4 regions of the Exiguobacterium sp. s39 genome follow, and region 1 is predicted to be linked to each of the others. Evidence: riboswitches for the same ligand, from Rfam matches in the RefSeq annotation. Region 1 holds a riboswitch; each other region holds the start of a gene.
What was found. Region 1 has a riboswitch for S-adenosylmethionine ahead of msrA (peptide-methionine (S)-S-oxide reductase MsrA). Riboswitches for the same ligand answer to the same signal wherever they lie in the genome.
Positions count from the first base shown of each region.

Region 1 (8,130 bases):
AAAATCAAGCATTCGAAACGTTCGGTACGATCGGTACTTTTACGCGTGTTACGACTAAGACGGGTTACGCCTTCGTATTGACGGCTGATTTAGCTGATGCGCCGGTCGTGAACCATCCGGAAACCGGGCTACGTTACGTCCAACAGCAGACGACGGTCTATGCTACTGCGACTACAAAAGGAAAAGTCGTACAATCGATTCCTGTGAATACTTCGCTTCAAACGTACGGCATCGAGGGGTCATTTACACGAATCAAACGAAACGACGAGTATACCTATGTGCTGACGGTACATCTCGACGCGTTAAAATACTATCCGAAGACTGCACGCCTCTATGTTCAGCGTGCTACGCCAATCTATTCGGATGCCAAATCTTCAAGTCCTGTCTTAAAGCAACACCAAACGAATACGCTGCTGACGGTATATGGCACAAGCGGTGCCTATAGCCGGATCATCTTCCGTGGAGTTCACGCTTACGTCAAGACAGCTGATCTCGGTACTGGAAAAGTCTATGCATCAACCGGGACACGTTACGCGAAACGCAACTTGTCCGTCTACACATCTGCGTCGACGAAGAGCAAAATCATGTATTCCGTCAAACGAGCTGACAAGCTAACGATTTACGGCACAAGCGGCAGTTACACACGCTTGAAAAAAGGATCGGTCTACGGTTACGTCAAGACGACGGATCTCGTCACGAAAAAGCCGGATCTGTATGACGTCACTGGTCAACGCTACGTGACGGAAGACGATGTCGTCATTCGTTCGCAGGCAAAACTCTCGGGTAAAAAAATCGGTACATTCAAAAAAGGGACCTCGATTTCGATCTACGGAAAAAGCGGTTATTATACACGCGTCAAATATAAAAACACCTTTGGTTTCGTCGATTCGAGTCGTATCGGACTGAACAAGCCGACGGCAAAAGCAAAAAAAGGCACGACATTTTATGTCCATCTGGACCAGACTCCCCTCTTCTCTGCCGACGTGGCTTACAGTCGCCCAGCTGCCTATTTGAAGAAAGGGACGAAATTAATTGGTCTAAAATCAATTGATGATGACTTTTGGCAAGTTCGCCTGGCAAATGGTCAAACCGGTTACGTCCTCAACCCTTATATCAGCACGAGCAAACCCGATATGGGACTGACACAAAAAGCGATCGACCGGACGAAAATCTATACGGTCAAACAGACGACGTCGTTCTTCGCAAGTCCAACTAGTCCCAAAGGTAGCGGACTCGTTGAACAAGGCAAACGCGTTTATCCGCGTCATCGAGTCGGAAACTTCTATGTCATCCAGTCAGGCTGGACACCCGTTTATCTTCCGGTCTCCGCTGTGACGATCACGTCCGATAAACGGGTCGTTAAAAAGAATAATACGCGTGGTGAAAAGCTGATCCAAGCAGCCGTTCAACATATCGGCACACCATACACATGGGGTTCGCAAGATGCCGTGAACGGTGGTTTTGACTGTTCCGGTTTGATTCACTATGCGACGAACAAGGCTGGAAAATACGGTGGTCGGACGAACGTTCGTGGCTACTGGTACGGTGCTTTCTTTACGAATCGCCGGACGAGTATCTCGAGTGGTAAACGCTCGGATATCGTCTTCTTCCAGAATACCTACACGGATGGTCCATCGCATATCGGGATCATGCTCGATAGCGAACACTTCATCCATGCGGGCGGTTCACAACTTCAAATCAACTCGATTTATGAACCGCGTTGGCAAGAGCATTTCCTCGGATTTAAATCGATGTAAGACAAAAAAAGACGAATCCGTCGAAATCGACGGGTTCGTCTCTTCTTATCGCAATACGTTAAAATGTCATCTCGACGTATTTCGTTACTTGTCGATCCATCAAGTATAACTCGATCTGTTCACGGTAGGCTTTATAGTGATCGGATGCGATATGCGCTTCAAGTGCCTCTTCATCCCGATACACTTCATACAGCATGAATTGATGCTCATCCTCGATCGATTGATGTAAGGAATAACGTAAGCACCCTTCTTCTTTTTGTGAGGCATGATAGACCGTTTGTAGAATCGGGAAGACTTGATCCGCAAGTCCTGCTTTGATTGTAAGTACAGCGTTGACGACGATTTCTCCCATGTTTCATTATCCCCTTTCGTGATTACCTGTATCTGTACCCATTTTCACGAAAAGACACACGTCAAAGGAGCTTGAAGATGCAAACTCAACTTTTTGAAGCACTTGAACAATTCGAACCGACGATGATCGCGTTACGTCGTGATTTTCATCGACATCCGGAACTCTCTTTCCAGGAAGTCCGCACACCAGAACGAATTGCAAACTTTTACGCGGAGCAGGGCATCCCTTATCAAACAGCCGTCGGAGGTCGTGGTGTCGTCGCGACGATCGAAGGCAAACAGCCTGGTCCGACGATTGCGGTCCGTGCAGATTTCGATGCTTTACCACTTCAAGAAGAGACGACGCTTGCCTTCCGGTCGATCCATCCCGGTGTCATGCATGCATGTGGACACGATGGACATACGGCGATGGTGATGGCCCTGGCTGCTACACTCTATCCGTTACGCGATCAATTGCAAGGAACGATTCGAATCATCCATCAGCATGGAGAAGAGGTCTTTCCTGGCGGAGCCATCCAAATGATCGAAGCCGACGTCCTCGAAGATGTCGATGCGATTTTTGCGACACATCTCGAAAATGATTTACCAGTCGGTACGATTGGGTTTCGGGAAGGACATACATTATGTGCAATCGACGAATTCGAAATCATCGTTCATGGTCAAGGTGGACATGCGCAAGCACCGCACAAAACAAAAGATGCGCTCGTCGCTGGAGCGCAGCTCGTCTGTAACTTACAGCATCTCGTCAGTCGACGGGTCGATCCGTTCGAGCCGGCTGTTCTCGCAATCGGATCCTTCCATGCGGGAACGGCACCGAACATCGTCACGGGTGAAGCACGCATCGTCGGTGAAATTCGGACGTTCAATGAGACATTGCGGCATCAGCTCCGGCAAGAAGTCGATCTTGTCGCCAAAACGACATGTGCCGGCATCGGTGCTACCTATTCAATCGACTTCACGACGGGTTACCCGGCGCTCTGGAATCATCCGGACGAGACAAAACTTGTTCAGGAAGCCGCTTCTTTCTTACCGGAAGCATCCGTCCGGGCACTCACACCAATGATGGCTGCGGATGACTTCGCGCATTATCTAACACATGTCCCGGGAAGTTATTTCTTCACTGGCTCCGGATATACGGACGGTCGCGTCAACTATCCACAGCATCATCCGCAGTACGAAATCAACGAACAGGCGTTGTTGATTGGTGCGAAGACACTTGGAGCGACGGTTTTACGTGCCTTAAAACCTAAGGATTGACTTTATTTCTGTGTGAATGGTATCATCACAACAATGATAACGAATGACATCAACTTCATATACCCTTATCAAGAGTGGACCGAGAGATCTGGATCGATGACGTCCCAGCAACCTGCGCATAGCAAGGTGCTACGACCAGCAAAGCGAAAGCTTTGGTTGATAAAAAGCGGCGACTCCTTTTGCAACCAAGCGAAGGAGTCGTTTTCGTTTTCTCGCTGTCAGACATACAATGGGGATTTCCCACGGAGAGGAAGAGACAGATGGAAAAAGCAACATTTGCAGGTGGATGTTTTTGGTGCATGGTGACACCGTTTGAAGAATTACCAGGAATCGAGGGAATCGTATCAGGTTACATGGGCGGACACGTCGACAATCCGACATACGAGCAAGTCAAAACAGGAACGACGGGACATCTCGAAGTCGTCCAAATCACGTTTGATCCGAGCCTGTTCCCGTACGAGCGTCTGCTCGAACTCTACTGGCCACAAACGGATCCGACGGATGCAGAAGGTCAATTCCAAGATCGCGGCACGCAGTACGCACCAGCGATCTTCTATCATACGGATGCACAGCACGAAGCAGCGATCGCTTCCCGTGACGCCCTTGCTGCAAGCAATCGTTTCAAACAACCGATCGTGACGCGGATCGATGCCGCTTCTGAATTTTATCCGGCGGAAGAGTACCATCAAGACTTCCATAAGAAAAATCCAGAACACTATAAAAAAGATCGTGCTGCTTCTGGTCGCGATGCTTTCATCGAGCAGGAATGGAAAGATACGACGACGGTCTAATCACTTCGAACCATATACAGTAGCTGAAACTGATTTCAAACATCTCGTTCTTACCCTACTTTCAGTAAAAAGTGGAGGATGATCGAGATGTCGTGGAATCAGTTTTTTTGTATGTAAAAAAATGATGTCTTCTTTACCAACACCCTTACATAAATTTGTAATCGTTTACAAAAGAAGCCTTTTGTTTTACGGTTAATAAAAATTAACCGGTTAAAAAGGAGATCATTGCATGGAACAAAAAGCGATTCACATGTTAGAGAACTATGAACAGTTAAAAGTGATCAGTGATCCGTTACGAACAAAAATCCTCATGTTTCTCGTCGAAAAACCACACACGGTACATCAGTTAGCCCACTTGCTGACGTTATCCCGCGCGAAGGTCCTCTATCACGTACGGGAACTTGAAAAGCATGACTTGATTCGTCTCGTCCGTACGGAAGAACAGGGCGGCAATCTATTGAAATACTATCAAGCGATTGCTCGAGGATACATTCCTGCCGATCATCTACTGAACTTCGTCGAGACGAATGAAGCGACCCGGCAGTCGTATCTTGAGGTACTAGACCGGGCAAAGACACGCGTTCTTACGGCTCCGACAGCTACTTTTTCTCCTTCATCTTCGAACATCGAGGACTGGATGAGCTTATCACTTCAAAAGGAACTGGCGATGTCTGAAGCCGATTTTCGGCAGTTTGCTACAAAATATCGTGCTCTATTAGACGAGTTCACACGGTCCCCTTCACTAGACAAAAAAGATAAAAAACACTTCTATATCATGACGACTGCCTTTGCAATTGATGAACCACTATTTGAGAATGACGACGTCTAAACCGGAGGTGCCACATGCTGCCTATTGAAATGGATACGCAACAATCGCTGTTTAAAAATCGATCTTTTTTATTTTTATGGGGGTCCGGTATGTGCTCTGCCCTCTCCCTATCAACCTATCTGTTTGTTGAACAATGGTATGTCATCCATACGCTAAACCAGGCGTCATATCTTGGATTCGTCCTCATGGCCACCTTGTTACCCCGTATTTTTCTCATGTTATTCGGTGGCGTCTTATCCGATCGCTATAAACGTTCGACGATCATGCGCATCTCGAGCGCTTTACGAATCAGTTTCATTCTCTGTATTCTCGCATTACTTCATACCGATCAGCTTACATTGCTGACGATTTTAGGATTCGCCTTTCTATTCGGTAGTGTGGATGCATTCTTTTCGCCGGCGAATGCTTCCTTACTTCCTACGCTCGTTCCGAAAGAACAACTCACTAAAGCCAATTCACTGATTCAGACATCTAATCAAATCGCCCTCTTTTCAGGTCCGATTCTTGGTGGAGTCATTCTCAGCTATTCTTCTTACTCGCACGTCTTTCTCGTAATTTTCGGGACACTCTGTCTGACGCTCCTTTTCACGTATGGTATTCGTGAATCTAAGATCAAGCGATTGCTTCAGCATTCAGCTCTCTTTGAACTAAAAGAAGGGCTGCATTACGTTTTTCACTTTCAGCAACTCAAGCAGACACTTTTTCTTGTCATCTGTGTCAATTTCTTTTTCTTTGGACCACTCTTACTCGGAATCCCCTTACTCGTTCATGATGTGCTCCAAGGAGATGCGATGGATTTAAGTTATATGCAAGGTGCTTATCAAATGGGAATGCTCGGAGGGGCGCTCTGGAGTGGTTTTACGCAAACGAAAGTAAATGGGCTTACCTCATCGGTCCGATTAATTGGCGCCTTAGGTCTGCTTCTCTTCCTGCTTAGTCAAGCGCAGCAGATCTTGTTGTACCTGATCATCCTGTTATCACTTGGTGTCCTTTCTTCGATCATCAATATTCGCTTCATTACGTTCATCCAGTCTCAGTGTGCGGAACAGACGATGGGACGTGTCATGAGTGTCGTGAATGCCGCGTCAAATGGTCTCATTCCATTATCTTACGCGCTCCTCTCGTTTCTACTGTCGTTTCACGTTTCGATCACGACAATCATGTTGTACTGTGGTCTTCTCATTATTGTTCTCTCGCTTTACTTCAGAAGACGAATGGTTCATCTATTCGATTGAGATCAAGTCACAACACATAAAAACATGCGAATCTCCCGATCGAATTAGCGGGAAACGCGCATGTTTTATTTAGTCAATCTAGAACGTGAGTGTTCATCCTCGACTCCTGCAGGGAAAGAAAGCGCGAGTCGCGCTTTCGTCAGGGTCAGGTAAGCCCCGGCAAATCGCATAGAATGCGGGATGACGCGGCTTACCTCCCGCCTGCGGAAAGCTAGGATGACAGAAACGTTCGTCAGTCGATCGAACTAGTATCAGATTTTTTAAGAGACTTGCTTCGGTATATCCTTCGCCCTCTCTTCCGGCGCGACGACTTGATACCGTTTCAAAACGAAGATCCCACATACCATGACGGCGAGACCGACGAGCTGACCGAATGATAAATCAATTTGTGGTAAACCGAACCAGCCGAACGTATCGACAGCGAGAGCAAAGCTTAACTGCGAAATCAGAACGACAGAGATTGCGACGGACGGACCAAGCAACTGAATCCCACGCATGACACAAAAAACGACGCCGACACCGACAAGTCCACCAAACCAATAGAGTGGCGATACGTTTTGAATCTGTCCGATTGTTCCGCCACGAAATAGAACATACGTGACACTTGCTCCGATGAAACCAACGAAGAAGACCAGCGTCGTCGTCGCCCAAGCGCCAAACGCGTCACTCATCCGAGCATTCAATACCGTCTGTAAACTGATTAACATCCCTGCCAACACGGCACACACGATGCCTATTATCATGTTCGTTCCTCCCTACTCATAGCTGTTGCCGTTCGCCTTCTCGCGAATCCGCTCCAGATCGACGATGATGATTTTCCCGCGTCGTCGAACGAGAATCTCTTCTTCACATAATTTCGTGATGATCCGATTGAGATGGCGATAACTCGTTCCAAGCCAGTCGGCGACGTCATGTAAGTTCGACGTCCGCATCTCCTGATAAAACAAACTGTCACTGGCTTCAGAAGCGATCGACAACAAATACCCTGCAAATCGCTCTTCAACTGTATACAACACATGGTGCGACGCTGATTTCGAGTCGGCATACCACTTCGCTGTGATCGTGCGTAATAAGAATTGCAGAAAGACGTTCGTTGTATTGTGCTCGCGTAAAATCGCATACGGTACGCTCAACACCTCGACATCGGTCACTGCTTCGACCGTATTCAGCACTTCCCGTTCATTGATGAACTCAGCGTCACCGATCACTGTCAGTGGTGTCTTGAATCGTAGAATCCGTTGTTTCCCTTCTGACGAGGCAGCAGATATCTTAACTTTGCCTGCGACGATGAAGTACATCCGGTCGATCGCTGCCCCTGTCGTACAGAGGAGTTCCCCTTTTTGGAAGGTTTCTTGACGCAACCAAGCGCGCGTCTCTTCCGTCAAAATCGTATCCAGTCCATACTGTTGAATGACGGTTTCCATGTTCATTTCCCCCCTTTAGGCAAGTGAGAAAATCGCAACTCCTGCAAGCATGAGACCCACACCAACCCACTGACCACGATTTCCTTGTTTTTTTAAGACACCGAACCATCCCTTTAAATCAATCACAAAAGCACATAAAATCTGTGCGACGAGTAATAAACACATTGCCCATGTCATCCCGAGCGTTTGGATTGCTGTCAGTTCCGTTACGACGACTAGCACGCCAATCAAACCGCCGCTCGCATAAATCCACGGTAACTGACGGAAGCCACCGATTTTCCGATCTCGTACGAAACTGTAAATGACTAAACAACCCATCAGACCCACAAAGTGGACGATCAATACGGACAACCACGGTCCGACCCCTGTCGCAAGGCGCGCATTGAATATGCCTTGCAGGGCGATGAACAGACCGCTCATCAAAGCAAACACGACTCCTTGCACGTCATCTCCTCCTTTAATCTCTACACTAGAGTAGACCTTACT
Region 1 is NZ_JACSNA010000002.1:276,421-284,550, reverse strand. Features, by position in the region: gene KNQ11_RS12925 (C40 family peptidase) at 1-1,757, shown strand, start outside; gene KNQ11_RS12920 (putative quinol monooxygenase) at 1,816-2,109, opposite strand; gene KNQ11_RS12915 (M20 metallopeptidase family protein) at 2,187-3,365, shown strand; SAM riboswitch class I at 3,428-3,531, shown strand; gene msrA (peptide-methionine (S)-S-oxide reductase MsrA) at 3,626-4,156, shown strand; gene KNQ11_RS12905 (winged helix-turn-helix domain-containing protein) at 4,386-4,985, shown strand; gene KNQ11_RS12900 (MFS transporter) at 5,000-6,220, shown strand; gene KNQ11_RS12895 (DMT family transporter) at 6,481-6,963, opposite strand; gene KNQ11_RS12890 (Crp/Fnr family transcriptional regulator) at 6,976-7,644, opposite strand; gene KNQ11_RS12885 (DMT family transporter) at 7,660-8,088, opposite strand.

Region 2 (8,130 bases), on a different contig from region 1:
ACTACTACTACGGTGAATCGAATATCAACTTCATCCGTGAAAATAAACAAGTCTTGATGGCGTATCGTGTACTCGTTCTCGTCATGATCGTCTTCGGTTCACTCGTTGAATCGGCGAACCTCGTGTGGGCATTAGCAGATATCTTTATGGGACTGATGGCGATCGTTAACTTGTATGCGATCTTCCGTCTCTCGAAAATCGCGAAACTAGCGCTCGAAGATTATGTCGGGCAACGAAAAGCTGGAAAAGAGCCACGATTCTATACGGACTCGATTCCGAACTTGCCAGGGAAAGATACGCTTGAAGCATGGCAAGAATCAGAAAAAGACGAAAAAGCAATTTAAGGAAAAGGGAGTCAGAGAAATCTGGCTCTTTTTTTGTATAGAACGAATTTAAAAAGGGAATACAGAGTACAGAAGGGAGGGGGAGAATGGAAAACGTACATTTCGTCCGCGTCACGGATGCGGTCTGGGAGTCGTTCGGAAACGATCCCCACATCATCATGGATTGGATTTTATTCATTCATGAGACACAACCCGATCATGAACAATTGTTCGCCCTCGAACAGACGAACGCCATCTATCATTTGATGAATCAAATCGATATCTATATTGATCAAGACACACATTACAACCTGGGACGAGCGATCGTTGGCGAAGAGTTGATCGTCAATGAGGAGAAAGCGGCGATTGTCGGTATTCTGCCCTTGCCACTCCTCATCATCTCGGCTGAGGTGATGCGGAATTTTGATCAACGGGCACTCGCTTCGATTCATGATGAAGCCGGAACACCGGGCGAATTCGAGGATATCTGGGAACAGTTCGCCGATTTACGTGCCTATTTTCAAAAGGCAGAAGAAGCGGAAGATACGATTTTAATTTATTATGTCTGAACAGCTTAAAGCATAAAAAAGAGACCCGCTTCCGAGTCGTAGACTGGAAACGGGTCTCTCGTCGTTCAGATGAATCAAGAGGCTGACTCAAAAAAGAATGCCGCGTCTTTTCACGCCCTTTACTCAGACGAGACACAAGCCAATTTTCCTGCTTTATTCAAGCAGGAAAACGGGTCTTGTTTGTCTTACAGCGCAAAGATGCGCTTTTTCCTGTAGGAGTTGCGTGAAACGCGTCATTCTTTTTGTTACGAGATAGGGTGGCAGATCATCGTTCTGCCACCCTTCTCTTTGTGGAAACGGACTTTTGAGTCAGCCTCATCTTTTATGTGAATCGCCAGATTAAAAATCGATTTCGTCCGGATCCGGTCCGAGGCGGACATCCGTTGCGATACGATCAATTTTCTCAAGATCATCAGCATCGAGTTGGAAATCAAAGACGTCGAAGTTTTCCGCAATGCGTGCTGGTGTAACGGATTTTGGAAGAGCGACGATGCCGTTGTCGAGATGCCAACGTAAGACGACTTGTGAAGGTGTCTTGCCGTGTTTCTCTGCGATTTCCTTGAAATCGTTGATTTCGAGGAATTTCCCTTGCATGAGTGGGCTCCATGCTTCGACTTGAATGTTGTGATCTTGCAAGTATTCGTGCAGTTCGTGTTGCGGTAATTGTGGATGCAACTCGACTTGGTTGATCATTGGTGCCATCAAGCCCTCTTCTGCCAATGTATCGAGGTGATGTTCTTTGAAGTTCGAGACACCGATCGCTTTGATCTTGCCTGCTTCATACAGTTCAACCATTGCTTTCCACGCTTCGATATAGCCTTCGACCGGCCAGTGGATGAGATAGAGGTCAAGATAATCTGTTTCGAGACGTTCGAGCGATTCTGCGAATGCTTCCTTCGTCCGACCGGCACGAATATCATCGTTCCAGACTTTTGACGTTAAGAAGAGATCCTCACGTTTCACGCCGCTTTCCTTGATTCCTTTTGCGACACCGCGCTCGTTTTTGTAGACAGCAGCCGTATCGATATGACGATAGCCGACACGTAATGCTTCAGCGACAGCAGCAGGTGCTTCTGTCTCTTCATCTACTTGCCAGACACCGAATCCGATTTGGGGAATCGTAATACCGTTTGAAAGTTTTGCGTATTGCATGTGTTACTCCTCCTCATAAAACGTAGTTTAGATTTGCTCGTTTAGTTTAGCATGAACGAACGAAGACGTCCGTTTCCATGCTCATGGAGGAATGAAATAAGGTAAAATAGAAAAGAATCGTGAGATTTAATCGTGTGTTAAAAGAGGGGGAGAAAAGATGGCTCAAAAGAATAAAAAGCTATCCAAATGTACTTGGCTTAGCATTGGCGCCTTGTTAGTAACGCAGGCAGTGGGTCTGTTTCTTAGTGCGCGAAAGTCAGGACGTAATCCATGGGTGTGGGGAGGCGCTGGACTCGTTCAGTTCCCGCTTCCGGCAATCGCTTACTTAATCTTAGAACGACAAGCGAAGCAGAATAAATAATAAAACAGGTCCAATCGTCGACGCGATTGGACCTGTTTTATGGTTACGAAGAAATTTTTTCTTGCTTCGTCGCTGTCTTCTTCATGCGTGGTAAGCCGAAGAAGATGGCAATTGATCCACAGACGAAGAGGAGGAACGGATAGAACAGATACGGAATCAGTTCCGGTGAAGCCGTTTTCGTCAATTCTGCTGCGATCAATAGTTGTGCTCCATACGGAATGATGCCTTGAATACCACAAGAGAAGATATCAAGGATACTCGCCGATTTTTTTCGATCGACTTCATACGTATCGGCGATTTCAGCTGCCAGTGGTCCAGCGACGAGAATCGAGATCGTATTGTTTGCAGTCGCGAGATTCGTTGCACTAACGAGTGCCGCCATACTGAATTCGGCACCACGACGCTGTGAAATCTTGCGTGTCAGCGTCTCTTTTAAGAAGGCGATTCCACCGTTGAACGTAATCAAGCTGACGAGACCACCCATGAGGAGCGTCAAAATGGAGATCTCCGCCATGCCCATCATTCCTTCAGACATCGAGAGGACGAAGCCACTCAAGCCGAAACTACCATCAATCATACCGATGATGCCGGTGAGTAACGTACCACCAATTAAGACAAGAATGACATTGACGCCAAATAGTGCAAGGACGATGACAGCGAGATATGGAATCAACTTGTAGAATTCAAATGCTTTTGCTTCGACGACGTCACCAGAACCAGAAACGAATGCGAGTAGGATGACCGTCAAAATAGCAGCCGGTAGGACGATCATGAAGTTCGTCCGGAATTTATCGCGCATGTTCGTTTTTTGGGTCCGGACGGCGGCAATCGTCGTATCCGAGATGAACGACAAGTTATCGCCGAACATCGATCCACCAACGACAGCAGCCGCTGCGATCGCAACGTTGATGCCTGTCGCTTCATGAATACCGAAGGCGATTGGCGCGAGTGCAGCAATCGTTCCAGTCGATGTCCCCATTGCCATTGAGATGAAGGCAGCGATGATGAACAGACCACTCATGAGGAGCGACGGAGGTAGGAACGTCAAAGCAGCATTAACGGTCGCATCGATGGCGCCGATTGCTTCTGCTGTTCCAGAAAACGTACCGGCTAGTAAGAAGATGAAGACCATGATCATGATATCAGGATTTCCGGCACCCGTTGCGATTCGTTCGACCGTTTGATTGATGGATCCTTTCGTCGTGATTGCAGCAAAAATCAAAGCGATCAGTGCGGCGATAAGGATCGGAAATTTGTAAAAGTCGTCATAGAAGATCCCGGCTCCGATGAAGAGAACTAGGAATACGACGAGGGGAAGCAGTGCCCATTTGTTAGGCGTGATCGTTTCATTCATTGTTGACACCTCGTTTCTCAAAGATACAAAAAAAGACCCCTTCGCAAGAAAGAAGGAGGTCTTTATGAAATAAAGACGCTCTTCTTATCTCTCAAGCTTTCGCTTGCTGGATTTGGCACAGTACGAATCAAATCGTCCGCTGCCGAAACATCATTGGGCCAGTCCCTCCGTTTCTCGCGATAAAAAGAAGTCATTCAATTGTTGTAAAACACGTTTCTTACCGTACCGCATTGAGTAACGCGTGTCAACTGTACTTTACTGAAGTGCCTTTTTCAATGTTTGGACGTTTTCTTCCATCAACTTGAAATACGAGCTGTTTTGTTGCGCTTTCGTGACCGACTCTAGATTATGAATCGTCACGGATTCAGCTCCGATTTCTTTTTGGATGACACGTGCGACCTTCGGTGAGACCGTCTCTTCGAACGCGACGTATTTCAAATCATGCATCCGTGCTTCTTTCACTAAAGCGGCCAGTTGCTTTTGTGACGGTTCATCGGAAGGAGAAATTCCCGCAATCGGCAGTTGTGTGAAACCATATCGTTCTGCGAGGTAACCATAAGCGGCATGCGTAACGAGAAGTTCTTTTTTCGATCCATCAGCGACGGCTTGTTTAAATTGTTCGTCCAATTCATCAGCTTGCTGATCGAACGTTTTCAAGTTTTTTTCGAACGTTGCTTTGTCTTTTGGAGCTTCTTTTGATAAAGCGCTTGTGATCGAACGTGCCATTGCTTTTGCGTTGACAGGGTCGAGCCAGACGTGTGGATCGTATTTTCCGTGGTCATGCCCCTCTTCTTCATGCGCATGTTCGTCCGTTGTATGATCATCATGCCCTTCTTCTTCGTGAGCGTGTTCGTCTTCTGTATGCCCTTCTTCTTCATGTGCATGAAGTGTAGCATCCGATTCTAGCAAGTTGACGTCCTTACTCGTCTCGACGAAGCGGACATCCGTGCCTTTTAGACTCTCCTGGATTTTTTTCGAATACGGCTCGAGCGTCGTACCGGTTAAGAGGAACAAGTCGCCCTTAGCAATCTCGGTGAGTTGTTTTGACGTCGGCTCGTAAGAGTGGGGGTCTGCTCCAGGTGGGACGATCATCTTGACGTTGACTTGATCCCCTCCGATTTCGCGGGCAATAGCAGCCGTCGCGAACGTTGATGCATAGACTTCTGTCTGGGTTTTATCTGAAGTCGATGAATCGGTATTCGAACCGCAAGCAGCGAGAACACTTGCACTTGCGAAAGCGACTGTTAAAGCAGGAATGATTTTTTTCATTATATGATACCTCCATTATTAAAACGTAATTATTCCGATTTGGACTTTCTCACTATAGCGGAACGCTGGTGAAGCGTCAAGTACGAATACCGAGACGTTCGACTTCTTTTAAAACGGGGTAGAAGGATAATAAAGTGAAGAAACTGGCACGTCTTTTGGAGGTGATCAAGTGAAACGTGAAACTGCATGGCTAATGGGGGGAGCTGCGTTATTGACGACGGCAGCAGCGGGAGCGAGTATCTGGAACAATTATGGTGCATTGCTTCGATGGACCGAACCCGCCTTGCCACTCACAGAAAAACAACTTGCACCGCGGACGCTCACCTACAAACAGGTGGGAGACCGCATCTTACAGCTCGATCTCTATTATCCACCGGGAGAAGGACCGTTTCCAGTTGCCATCTATGCACACGGTGGTGCATTCGTTCGTGGAGAGCGCGATGACATGTTTTGCTTTAGTCCAATCGTCGACCGTCTGCTTGAACTCGGAGTTGCCGTCTGTAGTATTGAGTATCGTTTGTTCGAAGAGGGCAGTTATTTTCCGGATAACCTCGAAGATGTACGGGATGCGTTATGTTTTTTGAATAAGGAAGCAGAGGGTCTTCGCATTCTAAGAGGACGGATGATGGTATGGGGAGACTCAGCTGGAGCCGCACTCATGCTGACGACGGCACTTGCCCCATCTGCTTTCGTTGGTGAGCGCGATGAGCGGCACATGCCATTGATCAGTGGTGTGATCGCTTTATATCCACCGACGAACTTTTTGTTGTTTAATTTCATTCAAACTTGGATTGCCCACATTAAGTTCTATAAGGGGGGACGAGAAGAATGGCGTAAGCTGATGACGCACGTCTCACCCGTCACGCACCTAACATCGGATGCCCCGCCCATCATGCTCTTGCACGGTAAAAAAGATCCAATCGTCCCATTTTCTCAAGCCTTGCATTTCGTTGAGAAGGGAGCAGATGTCGGAGCAGATGTTCGTTTGTTTTCCTTTCCGAATGGCACCCACTCACTTGCCAGTTTCGCTCAGACGGAAAATCCGTTAAAGATCGAGCGATTGCTTGAACGAATTGAACGTTTCACCTGCCAGGTACTACTGTTGCCACCGCGACAACTTGCGAATGGAAAACATGATACAATCAGTCATATTTCTTAAATGAGGGAGACAGAGACATGACTGAAATTTGTTTAGTACGGCATGGTCAGACGGATTGGAACTTAAACGAACGGATTCAGGGAAGAGAAGATATCCCGTTGAATGCAACAGGAAGAAGACAAGCGGAACTCAGTGCCGCTTATCTATCGAATGAAAAGTGGGATGTCTTGTTAGCAAGTCCCTTGTCGCGTGCCGTTGAGACAGCAGAAATCATCGGTCGTGCTGTTGGTTTAGCGATTACAGCTACAGACGAGCGACTTGTCGAACGCGAATTCGGAGCCGCTTCCGGTGAACCAGTCGCAGCGATTTACGAGGCCGTTCAAGCGAACGATACGACGCTTGTGCCGGGTCTTGAAACGGAACAAGCCATCCAGGATCGCGTGTTCGAGGCGCTACAGGAAGTGACACGCATGTATGAAGGGAAACGAATTCTAATCGTCTGTCACTCGCATACGATCAAGGCAGCATTATCATCGATTGACGCGACATTTAGTTACCGGACACCTTTGAAAAACGCGTGTGCGAATTATATCCATCATACGGATCGCTATACGATTGATCGAATCAACGTAGCGGACCACATCACGGACGAGGTCGAAAAACCTTAAGAGACGGGCGTGTTCGGATGCTCTGTCAAATATTGTTTGAACGTTTCTTTAGCGATACTTGTGATATGGGCACCACGTTTTGAACGACGATCCTTATACTCCTGAACGAGTTCTTCGCCAGCGAATCCATCTTCGACGACTTCGCGTAAGATCGATTCAGATAAATCATTTTTCATCATGACCATCTTACCTGTGAAGACATACGAGACGTTTTCGCTTAAGACAGTCCGTTCAAGAGGCGTGACGATCATCGCGGCAGGGTCATTATCAGGTCGTGAGATCGTGATTTCAATCAAAGCACGTAAATGTTTTGTGAACAATTCATCGACGATCGGCTGATCCGTCGGAGGAACGACGATTTCTGCAACCCACTGTGCCGTCTGTTCGGTACTGACCGTCAATCCGTCCTGAATGGCGACGGGAATCGTCGTATCACGTCCTGACTCATCCATTAAAATGCGTAATGTGCATAACTTAAAGGTTTTCATGAAAAAATGCCCTCCTTTGATCGCTTACGATTTTCCTACAGTATACCGTGAGGAATGTAAGACGGGAAACTTTTCCTGACGAAATTCGTATGAACTATGTTTAAATAAGACTAGATACTACTAAACAGGAGGATCGTTCATTATGCCGCAAGTACTCATTGGAATATTAGGAATCCTGGGTATCGTTCTACTTGCCCACCATATCATCATGTATTGGCATGCTGAACCGACAGACCGCCCGACGCTTGCATATCGCATTGCGCTCCTGATTGCCTGTTTGCTACTCATTAGTGGAAGTGATCATTTAATCAGTATTTTCTACGCGGATTCCTTAGCTGAATTCGGTCAACGCATCACGTATATCGTCTTCATCGGAGGTGCACTTGGCTTCGCATGGTACTTTCGTAAGAAGATGGAACAAGCGCCAACAGAAATGACACCTGTCGGAAACGAAGCAGGATTAACATGAGAAAAAGCGCCGTTCATCCCGATGGAGGAAGAACGGCGCTTTTTTGTGTCTTATTTTAACCCACTTGCCAGTCGAGTGTCCCGAATCATGTCGAGTTTGAGCTTCCAGAGACGATCGCTGAATGTGACAGCATAAATCTCTGGCAACCGCAGCCGTTTGTACTCTTCCCACAGACGACCGATCTGTGTTTCGTGGAAGTGGCGACTTTCTTCAATCGTTGGGACCGTATAGACCAGTTCTCCATCTTTGAAGATTGGTTCAAGTAACCGCTCGACCTTGAACTGTTCGATGCGATTTCGGAACGATGGGTCTCGGACGTCGATGAGATCGACAGCTTCAAGTGTCGACGGATCTTCGTCCATCAACGTCACGTAATCG
Region 2 is NZ_JACSNA010000003.1:11,572-19,701, reverse strand. Features, by position in the region: gene KNQ11_RS13315 (alanine/glycine:cation symporter family protein) at 1-344, shown strand, start outside; gene KNQ11_RS13310 (hypothetical protein) at 431-892, shown strand; gene KNQ11_RS13305 (aldo/keto reductase) at 1,232-2,044, opposite strand; gene KNQ11_RS13300 (hypothetical protein) at 2,202-2,405, shown strand; gene KNQ11_RS13295 (Na+/H+ antiporter NhaC family protein) at 2,449-3,759, opposite strand; SAM riboswitch class I at 3,841-3,945, opposite strand; gene KNQ11_RS13290 (metal ABC transporter solute-binding protein, Zn/Mn family) at 4,015-5,028, opposite strand; gene KNQ11_RS13285 (alpha/beta hydrolase) at 5,198-6,187, shown strand; gene KNQ11_RS13280 (histidine phosphatase family protein) at 6,205-6,795, shown strand; gene KNQ11_RS13275 (YwpF family protein) at 6,792-7,283, opposite strand; gene KNQ11_RS13270 (hypothetical protein) at 7,426-7,752, shown strand; gene KNQ11_RS13265 (nicotinate phosphoribosyltransferase) at 7,803-8,130, opposite strand, start outside.
Region 2: another riboswitch for S-adenosylmethionine. It lies ahead of KNQ11_RS13295 (Na+/H+ antiporter NhaC family protein); the one in region 1 lies ahead of msrA (peptide-methionine (S)-S-oxide reductase MsrA).

Region 3 (8,130 bases), on a different contig from region 1:
GCTGCTTCAATCAAACCAGGAGGAATCTCGCGGAGTGATGTTTCGACAAGGCGCGCGAGAAACGGAATCGCTGCGACACTAAGGCTGACGGACGCTGCCGTCGGACCGATCGTATTGTCGAGTAAGAACTTCGTTAATGGAATGAGGGCAACCAGCAAGATGATGAACGGTAGCGACCGGACGATGTTGACGACGAAGTCAAGAACACGGCGGACGGCAAGGTTTTGAAAAAATAATCCCCGGTCGGTGACGAACAAGAGAATTCCGAGCGGAATCCCGACGACCAATGCGAAAGCAAGTGAAATACCAACCATCCATGCTGTCTCGCCGAGTGCCTTCAAGAGCTCCGGTAACATCGTTTGAATACGATCAAGCCACATCCTGAATCACCTCGAGTGCGTGAAGTTCCGTCGCGAGCCAGTCAAGGGCAGGAGCGATTTGATCGGATGATCCCGTCAAGCTGACAATCAGGACACCGAAGGCGACGTCTTGAATGTAGTCGACCTTGCCGTGCAAGATGCTGACTGAGATATCGTAACGGCGGATCGCTTCTGATAACGTACTTTCACCGGTCTTCTCGCCTGTGAACTGCAAGCGGATGATCTTACCTGGGGTTGCCTGTAAGATGCGTTCCGGCAATTCGATTTGTAATGCCGTATCGACATAATGTTGCGTCACCGGATGCTTAGCTTGACTGAACAAGTCATAGGTTGAGGCGACTTCGACGACTTCACCTTGCGACATGACCGCGACGCGATGGCAAATCTGTTTGACGACATCAATCTCATGCGTGATGAGGACGATCGTCAATCCGAGTCGTTCATTCAAATCCTTCAGCAGTTCAAGAATCTGTAGTGTCGTAACGGGATCAAGAGCGGATGTCGCTTCATCACATAACAAGACGGTCGGATTGTTTGCGAGTGCCCGGGCAATCCCGACGCGCTGTTTCTGCCCACCGCTTAATTGACTCGGGAAGTTCGTCTCAAATCCTTCAAGTCCGACGAGCGAGACGAGTTCGCGAATTCGCTCCGGGAAATCTGCACGTTTGACGCCAGCGGCCTTGAGTGCAAAAGCGATGTTATCCGCGACGTTGCGTGACTGGATCAATTGGAAATGCTGAAAGATCATTCCTGTCCGCAAGCGAAGTTGACGTAAATCTGCTTTTGACATCCCGCCGAGCGAGACACCGTCGACCTTGACGGTTCCTTGTGTTGGATGCTCGAGCCCGTTGATCAGGCGAAGCAACGTACTTTTACCGGCACCAGACTCACCGATGATTCCGAAGATTTCTCCTTTTTGGATCGTCAAATCGACATCCCGTAATGCAAAAATCGGGGTCCGGTCTCGAACGAACCGTTTTGTAATGTGTTTGAATTCAATCATCCGCTCATCTCCTCATACAAAAAAAGTCGCTTTTTCCTAGTAGCAGAGCAACCAGAAAAAAGCGACGAAAGTGTAAGATTTCGTAACTTATCTCTCAGAATGAAAATCATTCTGTAGGATGTGGCACCGTTCCTTACAGGTGGTTGCCGGACGTCGTTGGGCCTAATCCCTCGGTCGCTCTCGATAAGTAGTTATGCTGTTGGGATTTACTTTAACGGAAATGATTCCCATCTGTCAAATGTTTTTTCAGAATTATTCCGCAACAGGTGTCCGGAACAGGTTGAGCGTTCCAATTCGATCGACGGCTTCTTCGAGACGTTCGACGTCAGCAATCAAGCTAATCCGGACGTAGCCTTCACCGTATTCGCCGAAGAATGATCCAGGGGTCACGGCGACGTGTGCTTCGTCAAGCAGGTGATCGGTGAAGCTTTGGGACGTGTAACCTTCTGGAACAGGAAGCCAGACGAAGAAGGAACCGCCCGGGCGTGGTCCACTCCAACCGATCGCATCGAGTTTTGCGAACAACGCATCGCGTCGCGTTTCATACAAGCTACTTAACTCGCGGACGCACGTTTGGTCACTCGTGAGGGCAACGGTCGCCGCATGCTGAATCGGTGTGAAGGCACTGACGTAGAGATGTTCTTGGTATGTTTCGATGCTTGAGATGACGGACGGATTTCCGATCGCGAAGGCAATCCGGAAGCCGGACATGTTGAAGCGTTTTGAGAGTGAGAATAGCTCGATCCCGACGTCTTTTGCCCCTTCCGTCTGCAGGAAGCTTCGCGTCGGACCATCGAAACTGATGCCGCCGTATGCTAAGTCATGGACGACACAGATATCATGGGCATCGGCGAAAGCGACTGTCTGTTCGAATGCTTCTGCCGTCGCGGTCGCACCCGTCGGATTACTCGGGTAGTTGAGGAACAACATCCGGGCACGCTCGACGTCCGTCGTATCAAGTAAGTCGTAATCGGGTAAGAAGCCGTTTTTCTCGAGCAACGGAAGCGTGATCGGGTAAGCGCCAGCGAGTGCGGCACCAGACAGGTAATCCGGGTATCCTGGATCCGGAACGATGACTCCTTCTCCAGGGTTGACGATCGTCTGCGGTAAAGCGACGATTCCGGCTTTACTGCCGAGCAGAATCGCGACTTCCGTTGCTGGATCGATTGTGACACCGAACTCAGTCGCGTAAAAGCTAGCGACGGCTTGTTTTAGAAAATCATGTCCACGAAACGGTGGATATTGAAGGTTCGTTGGCTCGTCGATGGCTTGTTTTAAGGCATCGAGGATATGTACAGGCGTCGTCTGGTCGGGTGTTCCTTGACCAAGTGTGATGACATCGTGTCCGGCAGCTTTTACAGCACCGATTCGGTTTGCGAGCTCAGCGAAGACGGGAGCAGGAAGCCGATCAATGGCGATGGATGGAGCGAAATGTTTCATGGATGAATGCCTCCTTCGTGGTATTGTCGTCAAGGATAACGAATATTCAGTCAAAAGAAAAGAACTTTTTCGAAATTCAAAAAAATTGTCGGATAAACAGGTACAGATAAGTGGAGCGGGAATAAAGAGTAGGGAGAGGAGTGGGAAGATGAAGCGAGCTAACTGGAAAGAGGCAGTCGTCTATCAAGTCTACTGGCGTAGCTTTAAGGATTCGAACGGAGATGGGATCGGTGATTTGCGAGGTGTCATCGACAAGCTCGATTACATCGCTTCACTTGGTGTCGATGTCGTTTGGTTGAATCCGTGTTATCGTTCCCCGGACGTCGATAACGGCTATGATATTGCCGATTATTACGAGATCATGGAAAAAGCGGGAACGATGGGGGATCTCCAGGAGTTGATCATGTCCGCTCATGCCCGTGGATTGAAGGTCATTCTCGATTTAGTCGTGAACCATACGAGTGACCAGCATGACTGGTTCCGTCAGTCGCGGGAGCGGATCAACGATAAGGATGACTGGTATATCTGGCAGGATGGCACGAAAGAGACGCCTCCGAACAACTGGCGCTCGTACTTTGCGCCAAGCCCATGGACGTGGAGTGAAGAGCGCGGGCAGTATTATTTTCATTCCTTCGCAAAAGAACAGCCCGACTTAAACTGGGAGCACCCAGCTGTGAGGCAAGCGATCTACGATATGATGAACTGGTGGATCGCTCAAGGGATCGACGGCTTCCGGATGGATGTCATCAACTTGATCAAAAAACGGTCGTTCGAGGATGTCGCCAATCCGTTTGATCTATCGTACCTTGGAAATCAGCCCGGCGTACATGACTTCTTGCAGGAGATGCATGCGAACGTCCTTGCGGGGAAAGAGTTATTCACAGTCGGTGAGATTCCGTTCGTTGGTCCAGAAGACGGGCTGTTATATGTCAGTGAAGATCGAGAAGAACTTCGGACGCTGTTTCACTTCGAGATCGCGGACGATATGGAGGCGATGGATCTTTTACGGTTCAAGGAAATTCAGAAACGCTGGTACGATGTCTTATACCCACTAGGCGTCAATTCACAGTTTCTCAACAACCATGATCATACACGACAAGTGACGCGCTTCGGCAGTGAACGATACCGCGTCGAGAGCGCAAAACTACTCGGTTTGATGTTGCATACGTTACCGGGCATTCCATACGTGTATCAAGGAGAAGAGATCGGGATGACGGGGATTCGCTTCTCGGATCCGTCGCTCTATCAAGACGTCGCCTTTCGAAATCGATACGCGGAGCGCGTCGCTGGCGGAGAGGACCCGGAGGTCGTACTCTCATCGATGCAGTTACTCGCCCGTGATAACTCCCGCACACCGATGCAGTGGGACGGTACACATGCAGCTGGCTTTACGAGTGGGAAACCATGGTTAGCCGTCAACCCGAATTATAAGGACATCAATGTTGCGCAGGCAGAAGCCGATCCATCGTCCGTGCTTGCTTTTTACAAGTCGCTGATTCAGATGCGAAAGCAACATCCGATCATGGTTTACGGCACGTACCGAGACTTAGCACTCCATGATCCGTATCTCTATATTTATGAACGGGAACTAGAGGGAGAGGTCTGGCGGATCGTCCTCAACGTACATGATGAACCGATGCAGACCGCCCTCATTTTACCGCATGAAAAATTGTTCGTATCAAGCTATCCGGATAGCCCGGATATCTTGCGTCCCTACGAAGCACGCGTCTATCGTTATTCTGTTGCAGAACAGAATTGAACCACTGGACGAAAAAATGGGGTTGACTCAAAAAAAGAATGACGCGTCTTTTCACGCCCTTTCCTCAGGCGAGACACAAGCCAGTTTTCCTGCTTCATTCAAGTAGGAAAACGGGTCTTGTTTGTCTCTGACAGCGCATAAATGCGCTTATTCCTGTAGGAGTGGCGTGCGACGCGTCATTCTTTTTGTTATGAGATAAGGGTGGCAGGTTTTCATTCTGCCACCCTTATCTTTGGAAAGACTGACTTATGATACAGTCCCGTTTTAAGTGTGTGATTTGAATAGAGATGATTTTTTCGTCTGTAAGACCTGAGAGAATCGATCGACAGCTTGGCGCATCTCGTAACTCGGTCCGAGAATGAGGGGACCGTGTCCGACGGCAAGAATATCTGGAGATAGTTCCGTCAGTTGATCAGCCGAGCGAAGGGCGACGTCCGGATCCCATGTTGCGAGTGCGGGGAACGGGAATTGCCAACGGACATCACCGGAGACGGCAAGTCCCCCTTGTGTCTGAAAAGCATCCCCAGCGATCAACGTCCGGCTTCCTTCATGCCAAAGCGAGATCGAACCAGGTGTATGACCGGGTGAGGCGATGACACTGAGACTTCCGACTTGTTGACCACTCTCGAGCAATCGATCCGGTCGTGTTTTGATGTTTTTCGGAATACCCCCTTTTAAGGGTGTCGTTTCGCCTTCTCGTAGCGTCTCATCCCCGCTGAGCAATGCAGCATCTCGGTAACTGATACAGACTTGAGCGAGAGGGAAGGCGTTCGCAAGGAAGTCCAGTGAGCCGACATGATCGGCGTGCGCATGAGTCAGAATGATCGCACCGAGTGGTTTCTCTTGCTTTCGAATATAGTGATAGAGCGCCTTTGCGTTGATTCCGAGTCCAGCATCAATCAATGTTAAACTGTCTGCTTCTTCAAACAGGTAGCAGTTGACCGGGAAAAAGGATGGGGTCGTCTGCAATTGGTGTAAACGTTCGATTGTCGTGACACGCATCGGCTTCACTCCTTCAAAAAATGAATAGTCTTCTTCTTTAGTATCGTCTGTTTTTGAATAGGCGTCTAGACGAATTGTGTGGAAAAAGAGGCATCACCTCTAAAAAGATGATCCCTCCTCTACGAATCATTCAAATGTTACAGCGAAGACGGCACCGGCGTGTGGCGCATCATCTCCGTTTGCAGCCGTCGTGACGAGCAATCGATCTTCATAGAAAATCGGGCACGTCGGATTTGCGACCGGGAAGTCGACATGAGCGAGTTTTTTACCAGTCGTAAGATTCCAACGGGTGATGCATGATCCAGCATAATGCGCGATCCAAGCGTGACCTTCCGCGTCCTTCGTCATACCATCCGGGAACCCTTCTTCTTCTTCGAGATCAACGGCGACACGCTTATTCGAAAGTGGTGCGTCCGGAGCGTAGTCAAAGGCATAGACTTTTTTCGTCGGTGTATCGATGTGATAAAGCGTCTTGCCATCTTCTGACCAGACGAGTCCATTGGAGTTCGTCAAGTCTTCATGTAAGACATCAATGGAGCCATCGTGACGCAGACGGAACAATCCAGCGGTCTTACCGTCTTCTTCATTAATGCTACCGGCGACATATTGACCGGTTGGATCAAGCTTTCCGTCATTCATTCGGTCGGAATCGGGTAGCGACAGTTGATGCTCAAGAGACAGGTGTCCTTCTTTGAGATCAAACGTCCCGAATCCGTGTTCAGCCGTGACACGTAATAAATCCGGTGCATCGGTCAAGGCAATCGATGTGATGGCGCTTGGTAACGTGTACGGTTTAAGTGCTTCTGTGACGAGGTCATATGAAAAGAGGAGTTGATTCGGAATATCAACGAAATAAAAGCGCTTTGTTTTTGCGTCGTAAACAGGAGATTCGCCTGTCTTACATGCGACATCAATGAATAGGGAAACGGTCATAAGTACTCTTCCTCCTAAGTGGACACCTTTTACGAGCAGTCCAGATAATAACAATTTAGTATACCTGTTTTGGCGCGCAATCAAACCTGGATCAAACGGCTGGTATACTAAATAAACGTCTAAAAAATAGCCTGCTATCAAAGCAGACTATCCGTACGAGCGTTATATCAGCGGCTCTTAACGAGCAAGTTGACCGCTTCCTTGACGAGTTCTTCAGTTTGTCCGTCGCCGTTTTGTTCTGCGTCCTTGACGCACTCAATTAGATTCGAACTGACGACGACGCCGATCGTCCGGTCAATCGCAGAACGGGCAGCGGAGAGCTGGGTGATGACATCGCGGCAATCTTGCCCTTCTTCCATCATCCGTAAAATCCCCCGTAGCTGTCCCTCAATCCGACTAACACGGTTCTTCATTTTCCGATCATAATCCATTTTTATTCCTCCGATTCCCGTTGACCTGACGTCATGTAGTATCTTTATGCTATGCCCATTACGGTATAACTGTCAATTCAGCAGAATTTTAAGCTATACTTTTATTAGAATTAGGGAATATGGATGTGGTGAAGATTTTTACTTAGAAAATGAATAAAATAGAAAACGATTTGGTGTCAGCTTGCGTATACTATATGATAAGGCTGACGTCAGAAGGAGGAGAAGGATGCACACTCAATCCGATGAATCGCTTTATCATCTGATGCGTAGCGGTGATGAGCAAGCCCTCGAGACATTGTACGATAAATACGAGCGGTTATTGTTTTCATTCGCCCATCGCTTTACGAATAATGACCGGTTGTCCGAAGAAGTCATACAAGAAGTGTGGATGAAGATTTGGAATGGTCGTGTTGATTTTGATACACAAAAAGGAAAGTTTTCATCGTGGATTTTAACGATTACACGTAACGCGGCACTTGATTGTCTCCGTCGTGAAAAACGACAGCCGACAATCGAAGTCGAAGAACGAGATGGTGGATACGACGAGCCGGTCGAGCGGACGGTCATGCAGCGGGAAACAGCTGCTGAAGTGCGCGGGGCGGTTAGTGAATTGAAACCCGAACAGCAAGAGCTGATTGAACTCGTTTACTTCCAGGGTATGACGCAGCAACAGATTTCAGAGCAGCTCGATTTACCTCTTGGAACGGTCAAGACGCGAATCAGGAGCGCGATTCAAGCATTACGAAAACGAATGGATGGGAGGGAACGAGATGGAAGAACGTTGTCATGACTTAATCGATTATTTTAATGGAACATTATCCGCAGCAGACCACGACGCGTTCGAGGCGCATCTTGCGACGTGTGAAGAATGTCGCGAAGCGCTTTTAGAAATGGAAGAACTCATGCTTCCCATCGCTGAATCGCTCCCAGAGCGACCCGTTCCTGCAGGCATGAAAGCACGAATTCTTGGAGAAGTCCTTGGTTCAGCAGAGACGGCGTCTCCTCAGGAAGCACCGATGACTACCCCGGTAGACATCAAACAAGCACGTCAGCAACAAACGAAGAAAAAGAGTGTCCCACTCGGCTGGTTGATGAGTATCGCCGCCGCCTTGATTCTCTCACTTGGTGCGAATGCCTACTTCCTCTCGCAGGAAGAAAATACGGATACACCAGAGACGTTAG
Region 3 is NZ_JACSNA010000001.1:1,949,176-1,957,305, reverse strand. Features, by position in the region: gene KNQ11_RS10210 (methionine ABC transporter permease) at 1-380, opposite strand, end outside; gene KNQ11_RS10205 (methionine ABC transporter ATP-binding protein) at 370-1,383, opposite strand; SAM riboswitch class I at 1,468-1,573, opposite strand; gene KNQ11_RS10200 (aminotransferase class I/II-fold pyridoxal phosphate-dependent enzyme) at 1,636-2,823, opposite strand; gene KNQ11_RS10195 (alpha-glucosidase) at 2,972-4,582, shown strand; gene KNQ11_RS10190 (MBL fold metallo-hydrolase) at 4,847-5,584, opposite strand; gene KNQ11_RS10185 (SMP-30/gluconolactonase/LRE family protein) at 5,711-6,517, opposite strand; gene KNQ11_RS10180 (metal-sensitive transcriptional regulator) at 6,685-6,948, opposite strand; gene KNQ11_RS10175 (RNA polymerase sigma factor) at 7,175-7,738, shown strand; gene KNQ11_RS10170 (anti-sigma factor) at 7,719-8,130, shown strand, end outside.
Region 3: another riboswitch for S-adenosylmethionine. It lies ahead of KNQ11_RS10205 (methionine ABC transporter ATP-binding protein); the one in region 1 lies ahead of msrA (peptide-methionine (S)-S-oxide reductase MsrA).

Region 4 (8,130 bases), on a different contig from region 1:
AGAATTTTGTCTGCAGGAATATCTTAGCACGAGCACACTTGAAAACGTTTTTTCAGTTAGAAGACAAAACAGATGCTTTTGTAACATAACTGAAATAATATCCTTGAATATTACAAAGTAAGAAACGCAGAGGATTGTTGACGACGAATTAAAAAAAATATGATACCTTTAGTTCACGAATAAAATTACATACCTCCTGATGTATGTATGGAAGTATGCTGAATGCAGTTGAATTTATAAAGAATAGGTGAAGAACATGCCAACAACTGATAAAAAAGATAAACCAGAACGCTCCTATACACTGGCTCAATTGAGCCAACTGACATTAAAAGAACTCTATGAAATCGCAAAGACGAAGAATGTCCCACAATACCGGGAAGCCCGTAAACGCGAGTTGATGTTCAAGATTTTAAAAGCACAGGCTGAATCGACTGGTCTTTATTTCCTCGAAGGGGTACTCGAAGTCATCCCTGGCAATCCACAAATGCAAAACGATGGTGGCTTTGGCTTCCTTCGTCCTATCAATTATTCCCAATCCTCTGAAGATATTTATATCGCAGCATCTCAAATCCGACGCTTTAATCTACGTAATGGTGATGTCGTCACAGGTAAAGTCCGTCCGCCGAAGGAAAACGAACGGTTCCAAGGATTACTTAGCGTGGAAGCCGTCAACGGTGAAGCACCGGATACAGCCCGTAACCGTCTATTCTTCCCGGCACTGACACCGATCTATCCGGATCGTCTAATGCGACTTGAGACAGAACCACGCCATCTATCCGTTCGTGTCATGGATATGATCGCACCGGTTGGGTTTGGTCAACGTGGTTTGATCGTCGCACCACCAAAAGCAGGGAAGACATCACTCCTCAAAGAAATCGCAAATTCGATTCAGGAGAATCATCCGGATGTCGAACTGATCATTCTCTTGATTGATGAGCGACCTGAGGAAGTAACAGATATTGAGCGCTCGGTTCCGGGAGCAGACGTTGTCAGCTCGACGTTTGACGAAACACCAGACAACCACGTCCGGATTTCTGAGCTTGTCCTCGAGCGGGCGATGCGACTCGTCGAACACAAGAAGGATGTCGTCATCTTGATGGATTCGATCACACGTCTAACACGGGCCTATAACTTAACGGTACCGCAAAGCGGTCGGACGCTCTCAGGGGGGATCGACCCGGCTGCGTTCCATAAGCCAAAACGATTCTTTGGGGCAGCGCGAAACATCGAACACGGTGGTAGTTTGACGATTCTTGCGACAGCTCTCGTTGAGACAGGATCGCGCATGGATGACGTCATCTATGAGGAATTCAAAGGGACGGGCAACATGGAGTTGCATCTTGATCGTAAGCTGTCAGAGCGTCGGATCTTCCCAGCGATCGACATTCGGAAGTCCGGTACACGGAAGGAAGAACTGTTGCTTCCGAAAGAGCAACTCGATGCGCTTTGGACGATTCGCCGGACGATGAATGAGTCGAACGAGTTCGTCGATACGTTCCTGCGTAAGATTCGCGATACGAAAAATAATGAAGAATTTTTCGTTGAACTCGAGAAAGAAAAGAAGAAGACGGTCCGACGCGCACCGGCTAAACCGCGTACCGTCAAGAAGGAAACGACGACGGAAAAATAACTATTGCGACGCGTAAAAAAATCGTTTAGTATAGGAAGGTAACTTACTCTGGCTCAGCAAATGAACCAGGGCGGAAGGAGAGAAATCAACCATGAAACAAGGAATTCACCCTAACTACAACAAAGTAGTATTTATGGATTCAACGACTGAGTACAAATTCTTAAGCGGTTCTACTCGTTCTTCGAACGAAACGATCACTTGGGAAGATGGTAACGAGTACCCACTCATCCGTGTGGATGTGTCTTCAGACTCGCACCCATTCTACACAGGTCGTCAAAAGTTCAATGCGGCAGATGGTCGTGTCGATCGCTTCAACAAAAAATACGGCCGCAAGTAATCACTTGTTGGTTCTTAAAAAAACAGCCTGCCTCCATTATGGAAGCAGGCTGTTTTTGTATAGACTGAATTGTGAACGATACGCGAGATACGTCTTCAAGACGAAGGAGAAGGCGATTCCACCGGCAATCCCGATTAAATACGGCATGACTTCCGGATGTGCCAAGATATAGTCCATGACTTTGTGGAACGAGAGATGACGACCGACGAAGTAGCCGGCGCCTAAGAACACGCTGATCCAAATCAACGCACCTGTATACGCATAACTCGCAAACACGCGAAACGGCATTTTCGAGACACCTGCAAAAAAGGCGGAGAGTTGGCGGAGACCAGGTATGTAGTAACCGATGATCAAGACCGATTTCCCGTAACGACGAAATCCGGCTTCAGCGGAAAGAATATGTTTTTCTGAGATACGCATTTTCGGTCCGACGCGGTGTAATAGTGGCATACCGAGTTTTAATCCGAGTAAATAGCTGATCGTCATCCCGATACAACTGCCGGCGTAAGCGGCGAGAATCGTACCGACGAGTGGTAGATTGCCTTGATGCATCCAAAAACCGGACAGGACGAGCAGGGTCTCATCAGGAACCGGCAATCCCACGATACCACCTGCGAGAAGGACGGAGAGACCAAGGGCACCATATTGGTGCAGGATGTCATGTAAGAGATGATGAATCGGGGACACCTTCTTTCGTGAGAGTCTTCTTCTTCAGTGTACAGGAAATAGGGGACGGTTGGAATGAAAGGACAAAAATTCTAGGTAAAGAAAAAATGAATTTTGATTTCCGGAAGTCAACCCTTTTTCTCGATACCGTTTCGGGCTATACTCGTTAAAGTGACTATTTTTAGAGGACGGTGTCGGACGATGATGCATGTAATAAATCAGTACGGCTGGATCGAAGTAATTTGTGGCAGTATGTTTTCCGGGAAATCGGAAGAGTTGATTCGTCGTGTCAGACGGGCGCAGTACGGCAAACTGCCCGTTCAAGTATTCAAGCCGGCAATCGACGACCGGTACCATGAAGAGCATGTCGTCTCTCATATCGGCAACTCCGTCGTGGCGATTCCGATGGCGACGAGTCGTGATCTCTACGCAGCAGTAGCGGAGGAAACACAAATCGTTGGAATCGATGAAGTTCAATTCTTTGATGATGAGATCGTACAAGTCATCGAAGCACTCGCACAAGACGGAAAACGTGTCATTTGTGCGGGTCTTGATCAAGATTTCCGGGCAGAGCCATTCGGCAAGATGCCGGAATTACTGGCGCGCGCAGAATTCGTGACGAAGCTGCAAGCCATCTGTCTTTCATGTGGTGATCCGGCTTCCCGAACACAACGGTTGATTGATGGAAAACCAGCGAACTACGATGATCCGATCATTCTAGTCGGCGCTTCAGAATCGTATGAGCCACGGTGCCGCCATTGCCATGAGGTGCCTGGAAAACCGAAGCCGCTCCAATCGGTGCAGCACCAAGAAAATTAAAAAAGACGAACCGGTCGCGGTCGTCCTTTGATGTAACAGCTATTCGCTTCTAAGTGAATAGCTGTTTTTTTATTATCCCGTTTCCTGTGAGAACCGGCTTGAGCGTTCGATAAAACGGATCGTCTCACGAACGATCAAATCCTGATCATGATCGAGGGTCGCGACGTGGTACGAGTTCAGTAAACAGTAGCTTCGTTTATCATTCGTTCCGATGTGCTGATGCAGATAATCCGAGCTCGACGGCGGAACGACGTGATCGGTCGCCGAGTAGAGAATTAATGTCGGCAGAAGGATCGATCCGAGGCGTCCTTTCGTCTCATCCATCAGACGGACGAGTTCGAACGCACAACGACTTGGAACGAGGTCATAGATGATTTCGAAAGCAGACCGTTTGATGTCCGGTGCGCCTTCTGGTAAATACTCTGGACCGTCCTCGAACGAAAGTGCTTCATAGGATGGAACGGAGAGTGCGGCATTGATCGTAATGATGCCGGCGAACGGAATGCCGTCAGCGGCGAGTGACAGTGCAAGCGTCGCACCCATCGATTGACCGATGACGAAGACTTGATCGCATGTTTCTTGTAAACGTTCATAGCCGTCTTTCAGGCTTTGCTTCCAACATCGAGCAGTCGATTGTTCAAACTCGCGGACGTTCGTTCCATGTCCACGTAAGCGCGGGGCATAGACGGTAAAACCTTCAGCAGCGAATGCTTCACCGACGTCGCGGACACTTTGCGGAGTGGCATTAAAACCATGACAGATTAGAATGCCGATCGATCCCCCTTGAAAATAAAACGCTTCAGCACCAGTCAATACAGGATAGTTCATCATTACTATTTTTCCTCCATTCATGAAAAAAACTCGTCGACGTCACTGCTTGGACGCCCACGAGTTTTTCACCGTATCATCCAAAGCCGCGCTTTGCTGGTCGGAGCACCTTACAGATTGCAGGTTGCCGTGAAGTCATAGAGCCAGGTCTCTCGTTCACTCTTGATAAATATCATATTGGAATTGTCGGAATAATCATTGAAACGATGGTAGCACGACCAAAAATGACTTGTCAAATCTTTCTTGACGAATCATGATCCGTTGAGTAAGCTAACTCATAACTTGTTCATCCATCGATATGCGACAAATGGATTATTTTTGCAAAGTTGGTTGACTTTTAAAGTTTCGACCCGTAATGTAAAAATTAGTTTTACGACATAAGCAACAACGCAACAACACACATACGAATTTCATACCGCAATACTTATCCAGAGAGGTGGAGGGACTGGCCCTACGAAACCTCGGCAACAGACTCATTATGAGCACTGTGCCAATTCCATCAGACAGATGTCTGAGAGATGAGTGGAGTGGATTCTGCCACTGTGCGGATCCAGGTCTCTTCTTGTTTCTCAAGAAGGGACCTTTTTTGTTGAATGAAGGGGGAAAACGGAATGATCGCATTTCATCAAGTCAAAAAAACGTACGTCACGAAAGATCAGACGATCGCAGCGCTCGACGGTGTCGACCTGACGATCGAAAAAGGCGAAATCTTTGGTGTCATCGGCTTTAGCGGTGCCGGAAAAAGTTCACTGCTCCGCTGTGTCAATCTATTAGAACGACCGACGTCAGGAACGGTGACGGTCGATGGAGAAGATTTAACGCAACTGTCTCCAAAAAAATTGCGCCATGCAAAACAACGGATCGGGATGATTTTTCAGCACTTCAATCTATTGAATGCGAACACGGTCTTTACGAATGTCGCGAAACCACTCGTTCTCGCAGGCGTCAAGAAAGACGAAATTCGCCGCCGGGTGACGGAGTTACTCGAATTCGTCGATCTCGCTGACAAGGCGGATCATTATCCGGATCAATTGTCGGGTGGGCAGAAACAGCGCGTTGGTATCGCCCGGGCACTCGCGACGCAACCTTCCGTCCTCTTATGTGACGAAGCGACGTCAGCACTCGATCCCCAAACGACCCATCATATTCTCCAGTTATTAAAACGTATCAATGCGGAGTACGGGATCACGATTCTCTTGATCACCCACGAGATGGGCGTCATTCGTGAAATTTGTGACCGGGTCGCCGTCATCGAAGCTGGAAAGTTGATCGAGTCAGGAACGGTCTTCGACGTCTTTTCGAATCCAAAGACCGAGACAGCGAAAAACTTCGTTCGCTCCGTCATGCACGACGAGATTCCAGCATCGATTCGCCAGTTGATCGAGTCCCGGAATGCGAATCCGATCTATAAGATTCATTTCCTCGGACATCACACCGGGCAGCCGCTCTTGTCACAAGTCGCGAAACGCTTTGACGTCGATGTCAACATCTTGCACGGTAGCATCACGGAGTTGCAGGAGACACCGTTTGGCACTCTGCTCGTTGAACTGATCGGTGAGCCGGCTGAAGTAAAACGAGCGTTACACTACATCGATCAGGCACAGGTGACGGTCGAGGAGGTACTTGCCCATGCTAGTTAACTACAGTGATATCTGGACAGCATTTTTACAGACGATGACGATGGTATCCGTTTCGCTCTTATTCTCGACATTGATCGGTTTACCACTCGGGATCCTGCTTGTAGTCACGCGAAAAGGCGCATTGCTTGAAAATGTCCCGCTGTTCACGTTCTTCAACAGTATCGTCAATATTTTCCGCTCGATTCCGTTCATCATCTTACTCGTCGCGATCATCCCGTTGACACGGTTGATCGTCCAGACGTCGATCGGAACCGAAGCCGCAATCGTCCCGCTCGTCTTTTACGCTGCACCGTACATGGCGCGTCTGATCGAGAGTTCTTTACTCGAAGTCGATAAAGGCGTTCTTGAAGCAGCAGAAGCGATGGGCGCAACACCGTTTCAAACGATTTTCCGCTTCCTCCTACCGGAAGCACTCGGTTCACTCATCCTGAACTTAACGATCGCGACGGTCGGCTTGATCGGGGCGTCAGCGATGGCAGGTGCGATTGGAGGCGGTGGTCTCGGTGACTTAGCGATCACCTATGGTTATCAACGATTCGACACGAAAGTCATGATCATCACGGTCGGGATTCTCGTCATCTTAGTCCAAGGCTTACAGACGACAGGCAACATCGTCGCACGAAAAATTAGAAGACATTAATCAAGGGAGCGATTCAGCCATGAAAAAAGCAGTAGCAATTGGAGCAACACTCACGACGATTTTATTTGCCGGGTGCGCAGCATCAGGAGAAGACGAAAAGACGATCAAGCTCGGTGTCAGCGGTTCAGACACACAAGTTTGGGATTATGTCGCGAAAAAAGCAGAGAAGGAAGGCATCAAAATCGAACTCGTCAAGTTCTCCGATTATGTCCAGCCGAACATGGCACTGGCTGAGGGTGAGATCGACGCCAATGCTTTCCAGACGATTTCCTACTTCAACGCTTTCAAGAAAGAACATAACTTGAAGCTATCGCCGATTGCGACGACTGTCATCGCACCGATGGGGATCTACTCGGATAAATACAAGGACGTCAAAGACATTCCAAATGGCGGAAAAATCGCTGTTCCAAACGAAGCGACGAACATGGGACGTGCCCTCTTGTTACTGCAAGAAGCAGGTCTGATCAAGCTACCGGACGACTTCGATGGCAACGGTTCGGTCGATAAGATCGTCGAGAATCCGAAAAAGCTGAAAATCGTTCCGATCATCGCCGGGCAAACGCCACGCGTCTTACCGGACGTCGCGGCATCAATCATCAACAATGGCATTGCCGTTGACGCTGGCTTCAACCCGATCAAGGACTCGATCGTCCATGAGAACGAGACAGCACAACCATACATCAACATCATCGCGACACGGACGGAAGACAAGAACAAAAAAGAACTGAAAAAAATCGCATCGCTGTATCAACAAAAAGATGTCGCGGCCTTCATCAAAAAAGAATATAAAGGCAGTACGATCCCGACGTTCGTTCCACTGAGCGATATCGGCGAATAATTTCAAAAGGAGAGTGGATAGTATGACGACACCAGTACGCACGACATGGGTAGAGACGATTGAACAGGACATCGAACAAAAACGGGAATCGTATCTTGAGACAAGTCATCGGATTCATGCAACGCCGGAAATCGGGAACGAGGAATTCTTTGCTTCGCGGCTCCATGCGGAGCGTCTAACAGCGGAAGGTTTTACAGTAGAACTCGGCGTCGCGGGGCACGATACCGCGTTCTTCGCGAAGAAATCGAGCGACCGACCAGGCGCAACGATTGCCTTTCTTGCTGAATACGATGCGTTGCCGGGTATTGGTCACGCGTGCGGTCATAATATCATCGGCACGACGAGCGTCGCAGCGGCGATCGCGCTCAGTAAAGTACTCGATGAAGTCGGCGGGAGTGTCGTCGTGCTTGGAACGCCGGCCGAGGAAGGTGGACCGAACGGTAGTGCGAAAGGCAGTTTCGTCAAACATCAGTTGCTGGAAGGGATCGATGCAGCCTTGATGGTCCATCCGTCGGGTCAAACACGGATCACGGGTTCTTCCCTTGCGGTCGATCCGCTCGACTTTGCCTTTACGGGTCGTCCGGCACACGCAGCGGCGTCACCGGAAGAAGGCATCAACGCCCTCGACGCTGTCATTCAACTCTTCAATGGAATCAATGCGTTACGTCAGCAGTTACCAGACGATGTCCGGATCCACGGGATCATCACGCATGGAGGCGATGCGCCGAACAT
Region 4 is NZ_JACSNA010000001.1:2,143,560-2,151,689, reverse strand. Features, by position in the region: gene rho (transcription termination factor Rho) at 257-1,630, shown strand; gene KNQ11_RS11100 (type B 50S ribosomal protein L31) at 1,722-1,967, shown strand; gene KNQ11_RS11095 (DedA family protein) at 2,004-2,654, opposite strand; gene KNQ11_RS11090 (thymidine kinase) at 2,838-3,452, shown strand; gene KNQ11_RS11085 (alpha/beta hydrolase) at 3,525-4,283, opposite strand; SAM riboswitch class I at 4,351-4,452, opposite strand; SAM riboswitch class I at 4,702-4,805, shown strand; gene KNQ11_RS11080 (methionine ABC transporter ATP-binding protein) at 4,892-5,920, shown strand; gene KNQ11_RS11075 (methionine ABC transporter permease) at 5,910-6,560, shown strand; gene KNQ11_RS11070 (MetQ/NlpA family ABC transporter substrate-binding protein) at 6,580-7,398, shown strand; gene KNQ11_RS11065 (M20 family metallopeptidase) at 7,421-8,130, shown strand, end outside.
Region 4: another riboswitch for S-adenosylmethionine. It lies ahead of KNQ11_RS11080 (methionine ABC transporter ATP-binding protein); the one in region 1 lies ahead of msrA (peptide-methionine (S)-S-oxide reductase MsrA).